Regions from separate parts of the Erwinia billingiae Eb661 genome, predicted to be linked through region 3. Evidence: predicted binding sites of a transcription regulator. Region 3 holds the regulator's gene; each other region holds the start of a gene.
The links. Region 3 encodes ArgR, which controls arginine synthesis, uptake and breakdown. Its sites were predicted from a motif close to ANTGAATAAAAATACANT; they were not measured.
Positions count from the first base shown of each region.

Region 1: the regulator ArgR is predicted to act here: its motif matches at 1,397-1,414, upstream of argA (amino-acid N-acetyltransferase).
Region 2: the regulator ArgR is predicted to act here: its motif matches at 5,212-5,229, upstream of argC (N-acetyl-gamma-glutamyl-phosphate reductase).

Region 1 covers NC_014306.1:3,974,805-3,981,065, forward strand. Annotated here, with positions in the region: gene amiC (N-acetylmuramoyl-L-alanine amidase AmiC) at 1-1,210, opposite strand, end outside; gene argA (amino-acid N-acetyltransferase) at 1,447-2,793, shown strand; gene recD (exodeoxyribonuclease V subunit alpha) at 2,847-4,682, opposite strand; gene recB (exodeoxyribonuclease V subunit beta) at 4,670-6,261, opposite strand, start outside.
Region 2 covers NC_014306.1:182,615-188,875, reverse strand. Annotated here, with positions in the region: gene EBC_RS02250 (redoxin family protein) at 1-452, shown strand, start outside; gene argH (argininosuccinate lyase) at 594-1,967, opposite strand; gene EBC_RS02240 (argininosuccinate synthase) at 2,052-3,272, opposite strand; gene argB (acetylglutamate kinase) at 3,299-4,075, opposite strand; gene argC (N-acetyl-gamma-glutamyl-phosphate reductase) at 4,091-5,095, opposite strand; gene argE (acetylornithine deacetylase) at 5,276-6,261, shown strand, end outside.
Region 3 covers NC_014306.1:4,522,325-4,528,585, forward strand. Annotated here, with positions in the region: gene zapG (Z-ring associated protein ZapG) at 1-103, shown strand, start outside; gene degQ (serine endoprotease DegQ) at 224-1,597, shown strand; gene degS (outer membrane-stress sensor serine endopeptidase DegS) at 1,675-2,733, shown strand; gene mdh (malate dehydrogenase) at 2,784-3,719, opposite strand; gene argR (transcriptional regulator ArgR) at 4,155-4,625, shown strand; gene yhcN (peroxide/acid stress response protein YhcN) at 5,063-5,326, shown strand; gene yhcN (peroxide/acid stress response protein YhcN) at 5,442-5,711, shown strand; gene EBC_RS21995 (barstar family protein) at 5,870-6,133, opposite strand; gene EBC_RS22000 (NAD-dependent succinate-semialdehyde dehydrogenase) at 6,186-6,261, opposite strand, start outside.

The DNA of each region.
Region 1 (6,261 bases), 550 kb from region 3:
TGATCCCCGCCAGAATAGATTCCGCCACCTGATGCTGATAACGCGTCGTCCGCAGCTTTCGTTCTTCTTCTAAATTACTGATAAACGCTGTTTCCACCAGAATCGACGGGATGTCGGGCGCTTTCAGCACGGCAAAGCCCGCCTGGTCGACGGTTCGTTTATGTAAATGGTTGACCTTGCCGAGGCGGGACAGCACCTCTTTACCAAATTTCAGGCTGTCGTTGATGGTCAGGCTCTGCACCATATCGAACATGGTGTGATCAAGATAGCGATCGCCGCTCATGCTGACGCCGCCAATCAGGTCTGATTCATTCTGCGTCTGCGCCAGAAAACGTGCCGCAGTGCTGGTCGCGCCTTTGGTCGAGAGCGCAAATACCGACGAGCCGCGTGCCGCACGGCTGGTGAAGGCATCGGCATGGATGGAGATAAACAGATCGGCACGCTGTTTGCGCGCTTTGGCCACCCTGACTTTTAACGGAATAAAGACATCTTCGTTGCGCGTCATATAGGCCCGCATATTGGGCTGCTTGTCGATCAACACCTTCAGTCGTCTGGCGATCTTCAGCACGATGTCCTTTTCGCGGGTTTTATGTTTGCCGATGGCCCCCGAGTCTTCGCCGCCGTGCCCCGGATCGAGCATGATCACAATCGGCCGATCCCGTCCCGCCTTGCCCGGCAAAGCCGCCGCTGCAGGCTGGCTCTTTTCCAGATCGCCTTTGTTGTAATCTTCCAGTAACGACAGAAGCGGATCGTCAGCATGATCGTAACTGCTGCCTTTTGCCGGATAGAGATCCAGCACCAGGCGATCGCGGATCCCGGCGACGGGCGCGAGGGTGAAAATCTTTGGCGACACATTTTGCTTTAGCTCAAGCACCAGTCGGACGGTATTGGCATCGAACTGCCCCACTCGCGCATTTTTAATGTAGGGATCGTTGCTGCGCACCAGGTTCCCGACGCCTTTCAGCGCATGGTTAAGCTGGATATTGGCAATATCAATCACCACACGTTCGGGATGACTGAGCGCAAACTGCTTATATTTCAGCGGGCGGTTGGATTCCAGCGTCAGCCGGGAATAGGTTGAAGACGGCCAGATGCGGATGGCCACCACATGGCTGCTGGCGGCCAGCCCTACTTTGCTGACGCTCAGCAGCACGACGGCGCCGGCGTTTTTTAACCACCGGCGGCGGCCTGGTGAGGGTAAATCGGACATGCTACTCCAGAGGTGTTTGCTGAACTGTGTCTAAAAAAAAGCCAAATGACTACCAAGTGCAAAAACTTTAGCGAATCCCTCCGGCGGTGTCACCCAGAAAAAGCGATAAAATGCAGCGTATTAGCGTGGCCGCCAGGGAAAGAAACCAGAAAATACTGAGAAATTGCCCCTTGCGCCCGGCCAATAAAAGAATAAAAATACACTTTTAGCGAATAATAATTCATAGAGGGTTTGCCGTGAAGGAACGGAGTACCGAGCTGGTTCAGGGTTTTCGTCATACCGTGCCCTATATCAATGCCCACCGTGGTAAGACGTTTGTCATTATGTTGGGTGGTGAAGCCATCGAGCATGAGAACTTCTCAAGCATCGTCAATGATATTGGCCTGCTGCACAGCCTGGGCATTCGCCTGGTGGTGGTGTATGGCGCCCGGCCGCAGATAGACGCCAACCTGGCTGAACACCAGCTGGAGCCGATTTATCACAAGCATACCCGTGTCACCGATGCGCAATCCCTTGAGTTGGTTAAGCAGGCCGCAGGCCGTTTACAGCTGGATATTACCGCCCGCCTGTCGATGAGCCTGAACAATACCCCGTTGCAGGGTGCGCATATTAATGTGGTCAGCGGCAACTTTATTATTGCCCAACCGTTAGGCGTGGATGATGGCGTGGATTACTGCCACAGCGGCCGTATTCGTCGTATCGATGAAGAAGCGATTCACCGTCAGCTGGATAGCGGCGCAATTGTGCTGATGGGGCCGGTTGCGGTTTCCGTCACCGGTGAGAGCTTCAACCTGACCTCTGAAGAAGTGGCGACGCAGTTGGCCATCAAGCTGAAAGCCGAGAAGATGATTGGTTTCTGCTCCGAACAGGGCGTGACCAATGATGAAGGCAATATCATCTCCGAGCTGTTCCCGAATGATGCCCAGCAGCGTATTGAAGAGCTGGAAACGCGCGATGACTACCTGTCCGGCACCGTGCGTTTTCTGCGTGGTGCGGTTAAAGCCTGCCGCAGCGGCGTGCGTCGTAGCCATTTGATCAGCTACCAGGAAGACGGCGCGCTGTTACAGGAACTGTTCTCGCGCGATGGCATCGGTACGCAGATCGTGATGGAAAGTGCCGAGCAGATCCGCCGTGCCACCATTAATGATATCGGCGGCATTCTGGAGTTGATCCGTCCGCTGGAGCAGCAGGGAATTCTGGTTCGTCGCTCACGCGAGCAGCTAGAGATGGAAATTGATAAGTTCACCATCATTGAGCGCGATAACCTGACGATTGGCTGCGCCGCGCTCTATCCGTTCCCGGAAGAAGCGATTGGCGAGATGGCCTGTGTGGCGGTGCATCCTGATTACCGCAGTTCCTCGCGCGGTGAAGCCTTGCTGGAACGCGTGGCACTGCAGGCGCGTCAGATGGGGCTGAAGAAACTCTTCGTGCTGACCACCCGCAGCATTCACTGGTTCCAGGAACGCGGCTTTACGCCGGTCGATATCGAACTGCTGCCGGAAAGCAAAAAGCTGATGTACAACTATCAGCGCCGCTCAAAAGTGCTGATGGCCGATCTGCGCCACGCGCGTCTCTTCTCCTGAAGACCAAAAAGGGGCGATTTATCGCCCCTTTTTAACGTCTCATCTCAGCCCGATTATTCGGTAAGCCGTTCGACCAGCCCGCTGCGCCTCAAGGTGCGCATTTTCACCGCGCTGTTTAACACGTTTTGCTCCGCATACAGCGTTAATCGTAATTTCGCGCGGGTGATGGCGGTGTAAACCAGCTCGCGGGTCAGCACCGGCGTGAACTGATTAGGCAGCACCAGCACGGTGTGATCGAATTCGGATCCCTGCGATTTATGCACCGTCATCGCATAGGCAGTATCGTGCGGCGGCAGTCGGCTGGGCTGTACGGCTTTGATGCTGCCGTCAGGCAGTGGGAAGAACACCTTCAGCGCCTGTTCCTCATCCAGCATCGCAATACCAATGTCGCCGTTAAACAGCCCCAACGCACTGTCGTTGCGGGCAATCATCACCGGCCGGCCGGGATACCATTTATTCGCCGCGCCCGGTGAACGACGGATCAAGCCCGCTTTTTGCAGCGAGACCTCAATGCGTTCATTCAGCCCCATCACCCCAAACGGCCCTTCGCGCAGCGCGCAAAGCAGCTGGAAACGGCTAAACGCATCCAGCACATCGGCAGGCTGTGCACCGGCTGCAAGGCGGCTCAGATAGTCGCGGTATCCGGCAACACAGGCAGTAAGCAGATGCTGATACGCTTCGCTACTCCCCAACGTGAAGCGCTCAATATCGGCGTAATCAGCGGCAAAGACTGCATCGACCTGGCGCGTATCGCCCGCATTGACGGCCAGCGCCAGCTGACCAATTCCTGAAGAGGCATCGAAGCGGTAGCTCTTGCGCAGCAGGCAAATACTGTCACGCACCGGCGGCGCCTGCGGGTCTTCCCGGCCTTCGATAAGGCAGCCCGTTAAGGCACTCAGCTCTTCTGCACGTGCAAGACTGTATCCCGTTTCAGCGCAGCGGCAGATATCGCCCAATACCGCGCCCGCTTCAACCGAGGCCAGCTGATCGCGGTCACCGAGGAAGATCACCCGCGCCTGCGAAGGTAACGCGGCAATCAGGTTAGCCATCATCGGCAGATCGACCATCGACGCTTCATCCACCACCAGCAGATCGAGGTGCAATGGGTTACCGGCGTGATAACGCATTCTCTGACTGCCGGGCACCGCACCGAGCAGGCGGTGCAGCGTGGTCGCCTCAGCCGGGAACCGCTGTTTCTCCTCGTTACTGACCTCCAGCCGCTGCAGAGCTTTGCCCAGCGATTCGGTCAATCGGGCCGCGGCTTTACCGGTTGGCGCGGCCAGACGGATACGTACCGTCTCTTGCGACAGCGAGAGCAAGGTGGCCAGCAGTTTGGCCACGGTGGTGGTTTTACCGGTGCCTGGTCCGCCGGAAATCACCGAGATCTGACGGGTGATCGCGACCGCAGCCGCAATCTTTTGCCAGTCATCCGGCTGCTGACCAAACTGCCGATCCAGTGCTGCGCGCAGCTGCTGCGGGTCGAATGCGGTTGCAGCGGCTTCCCGCCCAATAAATCGCGCCACCTCTCCTTCAGACTGCCACATGCGGTGCAGGTAAAGACGCTGCTGATGCAAAACCAGCGGTGTGGCCGTGGAACCGTCACCGACGGCCTCAGCGTTTTGCAACAGGTCCAGCCACGCTGGTTCACCCGCTGCCCGCCACAGCTGACGGGCAAGTTCAGGCTGTCGCCCGTCAAACAACGCCTGTTCGGTAAACTGGGCCAAAGGCAGGCAAACATGCCCTTCTCCGGCTTCCGCGCTGACGCAGGCCGCGGCCAGCATTAAAGCAGGATGATCTTCAGACGCAATCATGCGGGCAAACTGTATATCCAGCGAGCGGAACAGCCGCAGTTCACCGGCCTGTTGCAACAGCGCGGCTATCCCTGACATACGTCCTCCTGCGCGGTACCGGCAAACAGCGCGTCCAGCGCGGTGATAAACCCAACATCCGGCCGCGTTCGGTAAATACCGTTCTCGCTGGCGGTGCCGTCCACGCCGCGTAAAAACAAATAGAACACGCCACCAAAATGCTGCTGATAGTCATAATCCGCCAGACGATGGCGCAGATAGCGGTGCAGCGCCAGGCTGTAAAGTTGATACTGCAAATCATAGCGGTGCGATTGCATTGCCAGCGCCATCGCCTCTGGCGTGTAGTCTTCTGCTGAAGCCCCGAGCCAGTTGGATTTGTAATCGAGCAGGTAATATTTCCCCTGCCAGCAAAAGACCAGGTCGATAAAGCCTTTCAGCATCCCCTGAACCTGCTGGAAGTTTAGTGGAGGACATTCGGCAGAAAGCGGATCGTGGTGGCGAATAAGCTTATCCAGTCCGGAAGCGGTCAGCATTTGCTGAATCGGCAGATAGAACTGCAGCTCGACCTGGCGCTTATCGGCAGGAAGCTGGCTGAGGCTGACGCCGGAATCATCCAGCGGCGTTTGGAGAATCCGCTCCAGCCAGGCCTTCATCACCGGCAGCCAGGCAAGGTCATGTCCTTGTGCCAGCAGCTGCTCGCTGAGCCACTCATCCTCAACGGGTTGCGTGAAGTCCAGGTTTTCAAAAAGCCCGTGCAGGAAGGTCCCCGGCGCGGCGCCACGCGGAAAACTGTGCGGCGTCAGCTGGCTCATCAGCGGGTTCTGACCTTCGCCTGCGGCATCGACGTCCAGTTTAGGTAGCAGGTCGAAGGTGACCGACTGTCCGTGTTGCTGAAGGCCGGAGTAGCTGGTAACTCGCCACTCATCGCGCAGCGTTCGGCCGATCTGCTGGCTGCTTAATACCTGCTCTTCATCCTGCACCGGCTGCCACGGCGTGGCATCTGGCGCTGCGGCGGCAATCACCTCAATAGAATCATTTTCCAGTGACTGGAGATGGCTGAGCAGCTGGCTGGCATCGGCAGCTTCGCCATGCTGAACCAGATAGCCCAACGCGCTGCGATGCAGGTCACTGTTGCCCTCTTTCTTGCGGTTGCCTTTAACCAGAGGCGCAATGCCTACGCTGCAATGCCAGACCGAACGGGTCAGCGCCACATACAGCAGCCGCAGATCTTCGGCCAGCCGTTCCTGCTCGGCCAGCTCAACACTCTCTTCATCGTCACGCAAATCCAGCAAGGCCTGATAGCTCTCACGGTCGTGATAAATGCCCTGTCCCGCTTCGCGATAGTTGGCGACAAATGGCAGCCAGACCAGCGGATACTGCAATCCTTTGGATTTATGGATGGTGACGATCTGCACCAGATGACGATCGCTCTCCAGCCGCAGCTGCTGGCTGGATGACTGCCCGTTGGGCTGAGCCACTTCCTGCGCCAGCCAGCGAACCAGCGCATGTTCACTGTCCAGCTGGGCCGAAGCTTCCTGCAGCAGTTCACCGAGATGCAGCAGGTCGGTCAGCCGCCGTTCCCCGCTCTCTGAAGCCAGTAAATCTTCGGCAATATTGCGGTTAATCATCAGCTCACGCAGCATCGGCAGCACGCCGCGTT
Region 2 (6,261 bases), 760 kb from region 3:
CGAACATTACGTTTATTCCCGATGGCAACGGTGATTTTACCCGTGGCATGGAGATGCTGGTTGAGAAAGCCGACCTTGGCTTTGGCCCACGTTCATGGCGTTACTCCATGCTGGTGCGCAACGGCGTGGTAGAAAAAATGTTCGTTGAACCCAACAAGCCGGGCGACCCGTTTGAGGTGTCTGATGCTGACACCATGCTGCGCTATCTGGCACCGGAGTTTAAGGTGCAGGAGTCCGTCTCGCTGTTCACCAAGCCAGGCTGTTCATTCTGCGCTAAGGCCAAACAGATGCTGCAGGATCGCGGTATTCAGTACGAGGAGATTGTGCTGGGCCAGGACGCGACAACCGTCAGCCTTCGCGCCGTAACGGGCCGAGCAACGGTGCCACAGGTCTTTATCGGTGGACGCCACATTGGTGGCAGCGACGATCTGGAAAAGTTTTTTGTAGCCTGAGAACCTGAGCAGAACGGGTGATGCCCGCATGACCCGTTCTCTTATGTGCCGAGAACGTATAATAAAGTCGAATCTTATTTGGCGGACCTCTGGTCCGCCTTTTTTTCGCGTGAAAGAAAACGTTTCCCGCTCTGACGCACCTTAAATCAGACGATTTTTCGCATCAGTGATCGCCAGCGACACCTGATGAGGAGAAACGCCGCCCTTCGCATTACGTTTGTCCAGGCAGGATTGCAGTGACAGGAACGGATAGACATCTTCGGCAATCACGCTGCTGTAAGCCTGCAATTCCGTCAGCGGCAGAGCTTCCAGCGCCACGCCTTTAGCAATCGCCGCAACCACAACTTCACCGACAACATGGTGAGCTTCACGGAACGGCACGCCTTTGCTGACCAGATAATCCGCCAGTTCGGTTGAGTTAGCGTAACCCTGTTCTGCCGCTTCCTGACAACGCGGACGCTTCACCTGAATACCATCCAGCACCAGCGCCGCCATATGCAGGCAGTCTGACCAGGTATCCAGCGCGTCAAACAGGCCTTCTTTATCTTCCTGCATGTCTTTGTTGTAAGCCAGCGGCAGACCTTTCAATGTCATCATCATGCCGGTCAACGCGCCCTGTACACGGCCACATTTGCCACGGATCAGCTCCAGCGCATCCGGGTTTTTCTTCTGAGGCATCAGAGAAGAACCGGAGGTCACGCGGTCGGATAGCTCAACAAAGCCCGCTTCACCGGTGTTAAAGAAGATCAGGTCTTCTGCGAAACGCGACAGATGCACCATGCCGATCGAGGCATTGGACAGCAGTTCCAGCACGTGATCGCGGTCAGACACCGTGTCCAGACTGTTACGGGTGGCGGACGCAAAGCCCAACCAGCCGGCCAGCTGCTCACGATCGATTTCGTACGCGGTTCCGGCTAATGCGCCACAGCCTAACGGGCTGACATCCAGGCGCTTCAGCGTATCCTGCAGGCGGCTTTCATCACGCGCCAGCATTTCCACATACGCCAGGCACCAGTGCGCAAAGGTCACCGGCTGAGCGCGTTGCAGGTGGGTGTAACCCGGCATCACCGCATCCTGGTTTGCTTCCGCAGTGGCCACCAGCGCCTGCTGCAACTGGCGGGAAGCGATCAGCAATTCGCTGACCTGCGCTTTACACCACAATTTCAGATCGGTCGCCACCTGGTCATTACGGCTGCGTCCGGTATGGAGCTTTTTGCCAAGCGCGCCGACCTTCTCGATCAGGCGTCCCTCAACATAGCTGTGAATATCTTCTGCATCGCTTTCAAGGATTTGCTGCGGATTGGCACGCACCTCTTCCAGCAATACCGTCAGCGCGCTTTCCAGCTGCTGCTGCTCTTCTGCGGTCAGAACATTGACCGTCACCAGCGCTTTGGACCAGGCAACGGATCCGACAATATCCTGCTCTGCCAGACGATAGTCGAAGCGCAGCGAGTCATTAAACTGTTTGAAACGTTGATCTGCTGCCTGAGTAAACCGTCCACCCCAAAGTGCCATGTCAGTGCTCCATTAATTCGTTTGGTGAGAGTAAATTTTTAGCGGGGCGCCAGAGAGGATCTCCCTGGCGCGATTGGCCTGAACTCAGGCCTTGTTCTTTTCGTTCAGCGCACGGATGCGTGAAGAAAGGGAGAACAGACGGATGAAGCCACCCGCGTGACGGTGATCGTACACTTCATCTTCGCCGAAGGTCGCGAACTCTTCAGAATAGAGGCTGTTAGCCGATTTCTTCTGCGTTGCCGTCACGGTGCCTTTGTACAGCTGCAGCACCACTTCGCCGTTGACGTCTTCAGCCAGTGACTCAGCCGCCGCCTGGATGGATTTGCGCAGTGGCGCGAACCAGCGACCGTCGTACACCACATACGACATCTCATGGCCCAGCTGCTCACGCCATTTGAAGCTGTCACGGTCCAGAACCAGCTGCTCTACGGCGCGCAGTGCGTTCACCATGATGGTGCCGCCTGGGGTTTCGTAGCAGCCGCGGGATTTGATGCCGACCAGACGGTTTTCCACGATGTCGATACGGCCAACGCCGTGTTTGGCACCGATCACGTTCAGCGCGTCCAGACACTGGAACGGGCTCATCGCTTTGCCGTTAACCGCAACAACGCGGCCTTTCTCAACAGTCACAGTCACCTGCTCCGGCTGATCTGGCGCTTCCAGCGGATCGACGGTCCACACCCAGCAATCTTTATTCGGTGCATTCCATGGGCTTTCCAGCACGCCGCCTTCGGTAGAGATATGCCAGGCGTTTTCATCACGGCTGTAGATCTTTTCCAGAGAGGCGGTGGTTGGGATGTTGCGCTCTTTCAGGTAGTCCAGCAGGGCTTCACGGGAACGCAGGTTCCACTCACGCCATGGCGCAACCACTTTCAGCTGTGGTGCCAGCGCGGTATAGGTGGTTTCGAAACGCACCTGGTCGTTACCCTTACCGGTCGCACCGTGGCACAGCGCATCGGCACCCACTTTCAACGCCAGCTCAACCTGCGCTTTAGCGATGATTGGACGCGCCATCGAGGTGCCCAGCAGATAGGTGCCTTCGTACAACGCACCGGTCTGCAGCACGGGGTAAACGTATTCGCTGATGAATTCTTCACGCAGATCGACAACGTGACATTCGGACGCGCCTGACTGCAGAGCTTTCTGCTCAACGCCTTCAAGATCGCCACGTTCCTGACCGATATCAGCCACAAATGCGACCACTTCACAGCCGCCGTAGTTCTCTTTCAGCCATGGAATGATGGCGGAGGTATCCAGACCACCGGAGTAAGCCAGAACGATTTTTTTGATGCTCTTGTCTTGCATTGTCTTTTCCTTGAATCCGTTTCTGATTAAGCGAGGATCCGGGTGCCAATTGACACGCCGTTAAATAGGGTCGGCAGCTGCTCAGCATGACGCCAGCTGGCGATATCTACCGGACGGCCCAGCGTGCGGGCAGCGTCCAGGGCTGCATTGACTTTGACAATCATACCGTCGGTGATCACGCCTTCAGCAATCAACTTCTCAGCTTTGGCGGCGGTCATCTCTTCGATACGCTGTCCCTGGCCGTCGAGGATGCCACTGACATCCGACAGCAGGATTAAATCGGCACCCAGGGTGGCCGCCAATGCGGTCGCAGCCTGGTCGGCGTTGACGTTCATTAACTTACCATCCTGAGTGATGCCGATGGAACTGATCACTGGCAGGAAACCGGCGGTCAGCAGAGTATTAATTAACATCGGCGAACCTGGCGTGGCCAGACCCACGTGGCCGAGTTCTTCGTCGAAGGCTTCCACGTTAACGCTGCTGCCGTCGCCCAGGCAGAGGCCAACTGCCTCGATGCCGTGCTTTTTCGACCAGGCCAGCAGGGTTTTGTTTGCGGTTCCCGCCAGGGCGCCGGTAATAATGTCGATCTGATCCGCAGGCGTGACGCGCAGGCCATTTTTCTTTTTCACCGGCAGCGAGAGCTTGCTCATCAGCTCATCCACCAGGCAGCCACCGCCGTGCACAATCAGCAGTGGACGCTGATGCTCAGCCCGGTAGGCCACCAGCGCGCCAAACAGGCGCTCAAGCGCTTCTTCGCTATCCAGCAGCACGCCACCGAGTTTAATAATTAAAGGAGTCGTCATAATCATCTTCACCGATTAAATAAGTGACTGCGTTTCCGGGAAGCCGAAACGAATATTCAGGCATTGCACTGCCTGCGAGGAGGCGCCTTTCAACAGGTTGTCTTCTGCCGACACGACAATCAGGTGTTCACCCTTCACCGCGAAGCCGATGTCGCAGAATGGCAGACCAACAACACCCTTAATGGACGGCACGCCTTTGTCGTAAACACGCACCAATGGCTTATCGTGATAGGCATTATGGAACGCTTCTGCCACGTCGTCAGCGGTCACACCTGCTTTTAACCGGCAGGTGGTGGTGGCCAGAATACCGCGCGGGAAGTTGCCCAGATGCGGGGTGAAGATCACCGGCACACCGAGGTGCGCTTCGATTTCTGGGTGATGACGATGGGTGAAAATACCGTACGGCTGCAGGCTGACTTCACAGAAGCTGGTGCCGACCGCCGCTTTGCGCCCTGCTCCGCTCACGCCGCTGGTGGCGTTAATCACCGGCCATTGCGCATCGTTCAGCAGGCCCGCTTCGACCAGCGGCTTTAAGGCCAGCTGGGCAGCGGTAGGATAACAACCCGGCACCGCAATCAGCTGCGCTTCTTTAATTTTGTCATGCTGCCACTCGGCAAGACCATATACCGCTTTTTCCAGCCAGTCCTGATGCTGATGCGGGAAGCCGTAGTAGTCTGTGAAGAAGCTTTGATCGTTCACGCGGAAAGCAGCGGAGAGATCGAATACCACACAACCCGCGGCGAGGAACTCTGGCGCAAGGTCATGGCTGACTTCGTGGGCGGTCGCCAGAAAAACGACGTCCACTTTATCGGCATACTGCGAGGCGCTGCTCAGGGGCTGCAGCGGCATATCAAGGATGCCTTTCAGCTGCGGATGAAGATCGGAAAGTAATTTTCCTGCGTCCGGGCTTTGCGCTGAAACCGCCAAAGCGGTTATGTTCACCTGTGGATGACGATTCAGGTAAGTCGCAAGCTCTACGCCAGCATAACCACTGGCACCAACAATCAGCGTATTCAACATCAGACTGACACCTTTTTCTGGTCTCAAATTTCCGGGCTGCAGCGAATTTTCGCTGTCTTCCCACGCGAGCGGCGCTGGACGATGGAGCAATTTGTGGTTTCCATCCGTACGCCGTTAATGTATTTTTATTCACTATTAATGCATGAATATGACACTATCCTAACTCAAGGAATGGCAACAGTGAAGACAAAATTACCCCCTTTTATCGAGTTATACCGTGAGTTGATTGCCACACCGTCGATCAGCGCAACCGATATTGCCATCGATCAGAGTAATGAAACTTTAATCAATTTGCTGGCAGGCTGGTTCCGTGACCTTGGCTTCAGCGTTGAAGTGCAACCGGTGCCCGGCACGCGCCACAAATTCAATATGCTGGCCAGAACCGGAAACGGCGCGGGCGGCCTGCTGCTCGCCGGTCATACCGATACCGTACCGTTCGACGATGGGCGCTGGACGCGCGATCCGTTCACCCTGACCGAGCATGACAACAAGCTTTACGGCCTGGGCACCGCCGACATGAAAGGTTTCTTTGCCTTTATTTTAGATACTCTGCGTGATGTTGACGTGACCAAACTGGAAAAGCCGCTCTACATCCTCGCCACCGCCGATGAAGAAACCACCATGGCCGGCGCGCAGTATTTCTCTGAAAACACCACCATCCGCCCGGACTGCGCGATTATTGGTGAGCCCACCTCACTGAAACCGGTGCGGGCTCATAAAGGCCATTTATCTCAGTCGATCCGCATTCAGGGCCAGTCGGGTCACTCAAGCGATCCGGCGCGTGGCGTCAATGCGATTGAGCTGATGCATGAGTCCATCACTCACCTGATGGGCCTGCGTAATACGTTGAAAGAGCGCTATCACCATGATGGCTTTGCCATCCCGTATCCGACCATGAACTTCGGCTACATCAACGGCGGCGATGCGCCAAACCGCATCTGTGCCTGCTGTGAGATGTATATGGATATTCGTCCGTTACCGGGCCTGTCACTGCAGGATCTGGAAGGTTTGCTGGATGATGCACTGGCTCCGGTGAGTGAACGCTGGCCCGGCCGGGTGACGATTGGCGAATTGCATCCGCCCATTCCAGGCTACGAATGTCCGCGCAACCATCAGCTGGTGCAGGTAGTGGAGAAATTACTGGGTACCGAAACCGAAGTGGTGAA
Region 3 (6,261 bases):
TGAATCAGAAGCGGATAACGATCAGGTCCCGGTTCAGATGCCACGTGACTACCCGGACAGCGCTTCAGGCCTGCTTCGCGGTGACCGTGCAGCACAGAAATAAGCAGAATGATTGAAGGGCGCTCAGCGCCCTTTTTTTCTTTTGCCATAGCAACATCTGCACTCTGAGTTTTAGGTTAATACCTGAGTTCCCCCCACCTTTTGTAGCGAGAGCGTCTTAGCGATGAAGAACAAATCCTTACTGTTAAGTGCATTGGCATTGAGTATTGGCATGAATCTGACCATTACTCCCCAGGCGATGGCTACGCTCCCCGCGCAAATTGAGGGGCAACCGCTGCCAAGCCTGGCGCCAATGCTGGAAAAAGTGCTTCCTGCGGTCGTTAGCGTCCATGTGGAAGGCACCCAGACGGCTGCGCAGTCTCAGGAGATCCCTGAGCCGCTGAAAAAATTCTTTGGTCAGGGCCAGGACGGTGATTCCCAGCCGCAGCCATTCGAAGGTCTGGCTTCAGGCGTGGTGATCAACGCCGATAAGGGCTATGTGCTCACCAACAATCATGTGGTCAATGGCGCCAGTAAAATCAGTGTCCAGCTGAGTGATGGCCGTGAATTTGATGCCAAACTGATTGGTCACGATGAACAAACCGACATCGCGCTGATCCAGATCAGCGGCGCAAAAGGCCTGACGCAGATTAAAGTGGCGGATTCCGATCAGCTTAAAGTCGGTGATTTTGCCGTCGCCATTGGCAATCCATTTGGCCTTGGCCAGACCGCCACTTCAGGGATTGTCTCTGCGCTGGGGCGCAGCGGCTTGAATCTTGAAGGTCTGGAAAACTTTATTCAGACGGATGCCGCCATCAACCGCGGTAACTCCGGTGGCGCGCTAGTGAACCTGAATGGCGAACTGATTGGCCTGAATACCGCCATTCTCTCCTCCGCCGGGGGCAATATCGGCATTGGCTTTGCCATCCCAAGCAATATGGCGATGAACCTGGCTCAGCAGCTGATTGATTTCGGCAAAGTGAACCGCGGTCAGTTGGGTATTAAAGGCACTGAGATGACGGCGGATATGGCCAAAGCCTTCAATGTGGATGCGCAGCGCGGCGCGTTCGTCAATGAAGTGCTGCCAGGCTCTGCGGCGGCGAAAGCGGGCATCAAGGCCGGGGATATCATCACCAGTCTGGATGACAAGCCGATCGACAGCTTCGCTGCACTGCGGGTGAAAATTGGTACTACCGCACCGGGTAAAGACGTCAAGGTCGGCCTGATCCGTGAAGGTAAGCCGGTTAACGTTACCGTTAAACTGGATGCCAGTACGCAAACCTCGACCACGGCCGATCAGACCACTCCGGCTCTGCAAGGTGCTACCTTCATCGATGGCGCCGCGAAAGACGGAACCAAAGGCGTGGTAGTGGATGACGTGACCAAAGCCTCACCCGCTGAGCAATATGGCCTGAAAAAAGGCGATGTGATTATTGGCCTCAACCGCACCAAGGTGGCTAATCTGGCCGAGCTGCGCAAGCTGCTGGAAGCCAAGCCACCGCTGCTGGCGCTGAACGTGATCCGTGGCGATGCGAGTATCTATCTGCTTTTACGTTAAATCATGAAGCGGACACCTGCGTGTCCGCTTAACTCATGCTATCCTGCCAAACGTTCATTCACTCACCATTTAAAGCCATGTTTCCTAAACTATTGCGTTCAGTGCTTCTTGGCCTTGTAGTTGCGGGTTTGCTGCTGGCCGGCATGCCAGCATTGCGGATCGGCAGTGACTTTTTCTCGCACAAAGATGACAGCGCTAATGAAACGCCTGTCAGCTACAACTCTGCCGTGCGTCGGGCTGCCCCGGCGGTAGTGAATGTCTACAATCGCAGTGCCAATGCCTCTGCTGACAACCTCGAAATCCGCACGCTGGGATCTGGCGTGATCATGGATGGGCGTGGCTATATCCTTACTAATAAACACGTGATCAACGATGCCGAGCAGATTATCGTTGCGCTGCAAGATGGCCGCATCTTTGAGGCAATGTTAGTAGGTTCGGACAGCCTGACCGACCTAGCGGTGTTGAAGATCACCGCGTCCAGCCTGCCCGTTATCCCAATCAATCCCGCGCGCATTGCCCATATCGGCGATTTAGTGATGGCTATCGGCAACCCGTACAATATTGGGCAGACGGTGACCCAGGGGATTATCAGCGCCACTGGCCGCGTTGGTCTGAGCCCTTCCCGCTACCAGAACTTCTTACAGACAGATGCTTCCATCAACAAAGGGAACTCGGGCGGCGCCTTGATTAACTCTCTCGGTGAACTGATGGGAATCAATACGCTGTCGTTTGATAAGAGTAACGACGGTGAAACGCCGGAAGGCATTGGCTTTGCCATCCCTACGGCACTGGCTGCGAAAATCATGGATAAGCTTATTCGCGATGGTCGCGTAATCCGTGGGTTCATCGGCATCAGTGGCCGTGAAGTGCCGCAAATGCACGGACAAAACAGCAGCCTGGATCATATTCAGGGCATTGTGGTGACCAATGTTTCTCAGGGAGGCCCGGCAGCCAAAGCGGGTCTGCAAATCAATGATGTGATCACCAACGTGAACCATAAACCGGCTATTTCGGCGGTGGAAACAATGGATCAGGTTGCGGAGATTCGACCAGGAACCGTCATTGACGTGGATATCATTCGCAACGATCAAAAAATGACGCTGCCGATTACCGTGCTGGAATATCCGGGGAATTAAGCGGGAAGTGATGGAATGCAGGGCCAGACAGCGCCGGCCCTGTAGCAGGCTTATTTAACGAATTCTTCGCCCAAGGTAATGTCTTTCTTCAGCGTATCCAACATGCCGTCCAACGACTTCTGCTCAAAAGCGCTCAGCGTGCCGATTGGCTTGCGCTCAACGATGCCGTTTTTACCCAGCAGCAGCGGTTGTGAGAAGAAGCGAGCATGTGCGCCATCTCCCTCAACATAAGCACATTCCACAACGTTGCTTTCACCGTTCAGAGCGCGTACCAGCGACAGACCGAATTTGGCCGCAGCCTGGCCCATCGACAGCGTCGCGGATCCGCCACCTGCTTTCGCCTCAACCACTTCGGTACCCGCGTTCTGGATACGTTTCGTCAGATCGGCCACTTCCTGTTCAGAGAAGCTGACGCCTGGGATCTGGGAGAGCAGAGGCAAGATAGTCACGCCTGAGTGTCCACCCACTACCGGGATGTTCAGCTCGGCAGGATTTTTGCCCTTCAGCTCAGCGACGAAGGTGTTGGAACGGATGATATCCAGCGTGGTAACGCCAAAAAGTTTGTTTTTATCGTAAACGCCGGCTTTTTTCAGCACTTCCGCAGCAATCGCGACCGTGGTGTTAACCGGGTTAGTGATGATACCTATCAACGCCTTAGGGCAAGTGCTGGCAACCTGTTCAATCAGATTACGAACAATACCGGCGTTAACATTGAACAGATCGGAGCGATCCATGCCTGGCTTACGCGCCACGCCAGCGGAGATCAGGACCACGTCAGCGCCTTTCAGCGCCGGCGTTGCGTCTTCGCCACAGAAACCTTTGATATTGACTGCGGTAGGGATATGGCTCAAATCAACAGCTACGCCAGGCGTAACGGGAGCGATGTCGTACAGAGAGAGGTCGGAACCCGCCGGAAGCTGGGTTTTTAGCAGAAGTGCGAGAGCCTGGCCAATACCGCCAGCTGCGCCGAGAACTGCAACTTTCATCCTGAACTCCTTATTATAGTGAGCGTAAAGTGCTGTGAATCCATCTGGTTATGAACATAGTCCAGCCTTCAGCGCTTTGCGATTGCTTTCATGTCGATCTGAGCGCTCACGCCCAAAACCGCTGAAGCAAATGATTAACCGCATAGGGTGCAAGGCCGCTCGTAGCCAGCGACAAACAGCACGATTCGGCCTTACATTACACCCTTAGCGCTAAGCAGAACAACATCAATTTAATAACAAATCGTTTACTTTTTGCGCTACATCCTTGTCTGAGCGGGCATTTTTTTTCCATCAAAAGTTTGGCATACTGTCACCCCTTCACCGCTCCCCCGCATAAAACACCCTGCCTTATTGCATAACCATTCATTTAATTGCATAATCACCGCCAGTCCCATCAGGGAATCCCCTTTATTTCTGACTCTTAAGCGGAAGCCTATGCGTAACCCATCAAAACAGGAAGACCTGATTAAAGCCTTTAAGGCTTTATTGAAGGAAGAGAAGTTCAGCTCGCAGGGCGAGATCGTCGCCGCTTTACAGGAAGATGGCTTCGACAATATCAATCAGTCTAAAGTCTCCCGCATGTTGACCAAGTTTGGTGCCGTGCGCACACGCAACGCCAAGATGGAAATGGTCTATTGCCTGCCTGCGGAACTGGGCGTGCCGACCACCACCAGCCCGCTTAAAAACCTCGTGCTGGATATCGACTACAACGATGCGTTGGTGGTAATCCATACCAGTCCGGGTGCCGCGCAGCTTATCGCTCGCCTGCTGGATTCCCTCGGCAAAGCTGAAGGGATCCTTGGCACCATTGCCGGCGATGACACCATCTTTATTACCCCTGCCCGCGCCTTTACGGTAAAGCAGCTGTTCGAAGCGATCCTGATCCTCTTCGAGCAAGAGTTATAAGCAGCAGCAATTAACGCCTGATTTTTAACCTAAGGCTAACCACCCCGTATCATCATCTTTTCTTAGAGCCGGCGCCTGCCGGCTTTAGCTTTTCTGCCCTTCCACGCCTCACTATTCAGCATGATGCACTGCCTCGCGGGCGACATGTCAGGCAGAAAAACCAGATACTCTCGTCTCATGGTGTGATCCACCACAAATAAGCGCACGAATGGCTAAAGTCACATATCCCTATGTTTTTACATGTATTTAACATGGATAGGGCAACTTATAAGCGTTTTTTATAACGTCTGGTTATTAAAATGCAGTTTTCGGTTAAAGTATCCCAACAAAAAATTATTAGCACGCTATTAATTTTTTACGTTATTAGATCTATACTTGTTTTCGTGATGACAATCACACTAAACAAAAAGATAAAAACATACTACGAGGAAATAATCATGAACATTAAAACTACTGTTGCGGCTGTAACCGTTCTTTCTGCTCTCTCTTTTGGTGCTTTTGCAGCTGAATCTGTTAATGCGGATCAGGCGCAAAATCTGCAATCAGTTGGCACCATCTCCGTAAGCGGCGTTGCCGGTTCACCGATGGACATCCGCCAGCAGCTGAATGCGAAAGCTGACGCTCAGGGCGCAAGTGCTTACCGAGTTATCGAGGCGTACAACAACGGTAACTACCACGCGACTGCAGAGCTGTACAAATAAGCAAAGATTACCCGGCAATACGGTATTAACGACTAAATAAAAACGGTAACCCCAAGAATAATAAACGCTTTTTAGCCCTTTCGGTTACCGCTCAACCCTATCTGGAGCATCTATCATGAAAACCAAATTAGCAATCGCAGTACTCGGCCTGGCCTCAGTTCTTTCTTTCGGCGCCAGCGCCGCTCACCTGATAACTGATCAGCAGGCAAGCGAGCAGAACCTGCAGTCAATGGGCACCATTAGTGTTAGTGGTGTTGATGGCGCGCCAACCGATATCCGTCATGAGCTTTCTCAGAAAGCGGATCAGCAAGGTGCCAGCTCTTATCGTGTGATCGAAGCGCGTAACGATGGCAACTACCACGCCACCGCAGAGCTGTATAAATAAATTCTGATAAGTACAAAAAATTAGAAGGTGCCAGCACCTGCGTGTTGTCGAACGCGCGAATCCCTCTCGCTGGCTTGTCACTGCTACTGTAAGACATTCCTCGTCAGTATGACGAACCCTTTGGCCCCGCTTGTCGGGGCCCTTTTTGTTTCTGCTGACTAGCGAACGTTAAATCGGAGCTGCCCTTCCAGCTCCTCTTCTGCTTCATCAAACAGCAGGATTAACGCGCCATAACGCCGCTTCTGTCCGCTCCCCAAATGTACAAATTCAATTTCCAGGGGTAATGGCAACAGCGTCACCGCGTCCCATAAGCTGTCCAAATCCTTCACATTCAGATCGGCCAGCGCAAACCGTTCGCTGAACTGGCGGTAGAAGTGTGCCTGATCGACAATTTCATCAAAATCAAAAATCTCTGTTCTCATGCTAGCCGCTCCACGAGGCCCACGGTTGGGCGGCATACTGCCGCCCGGTGAGTTACAGTCCCCCAATATGCAGGGCTTTCACTTCTAAAAACTCTTCCAGTCCCAGCACCGAACCTTCACGTCCTAGG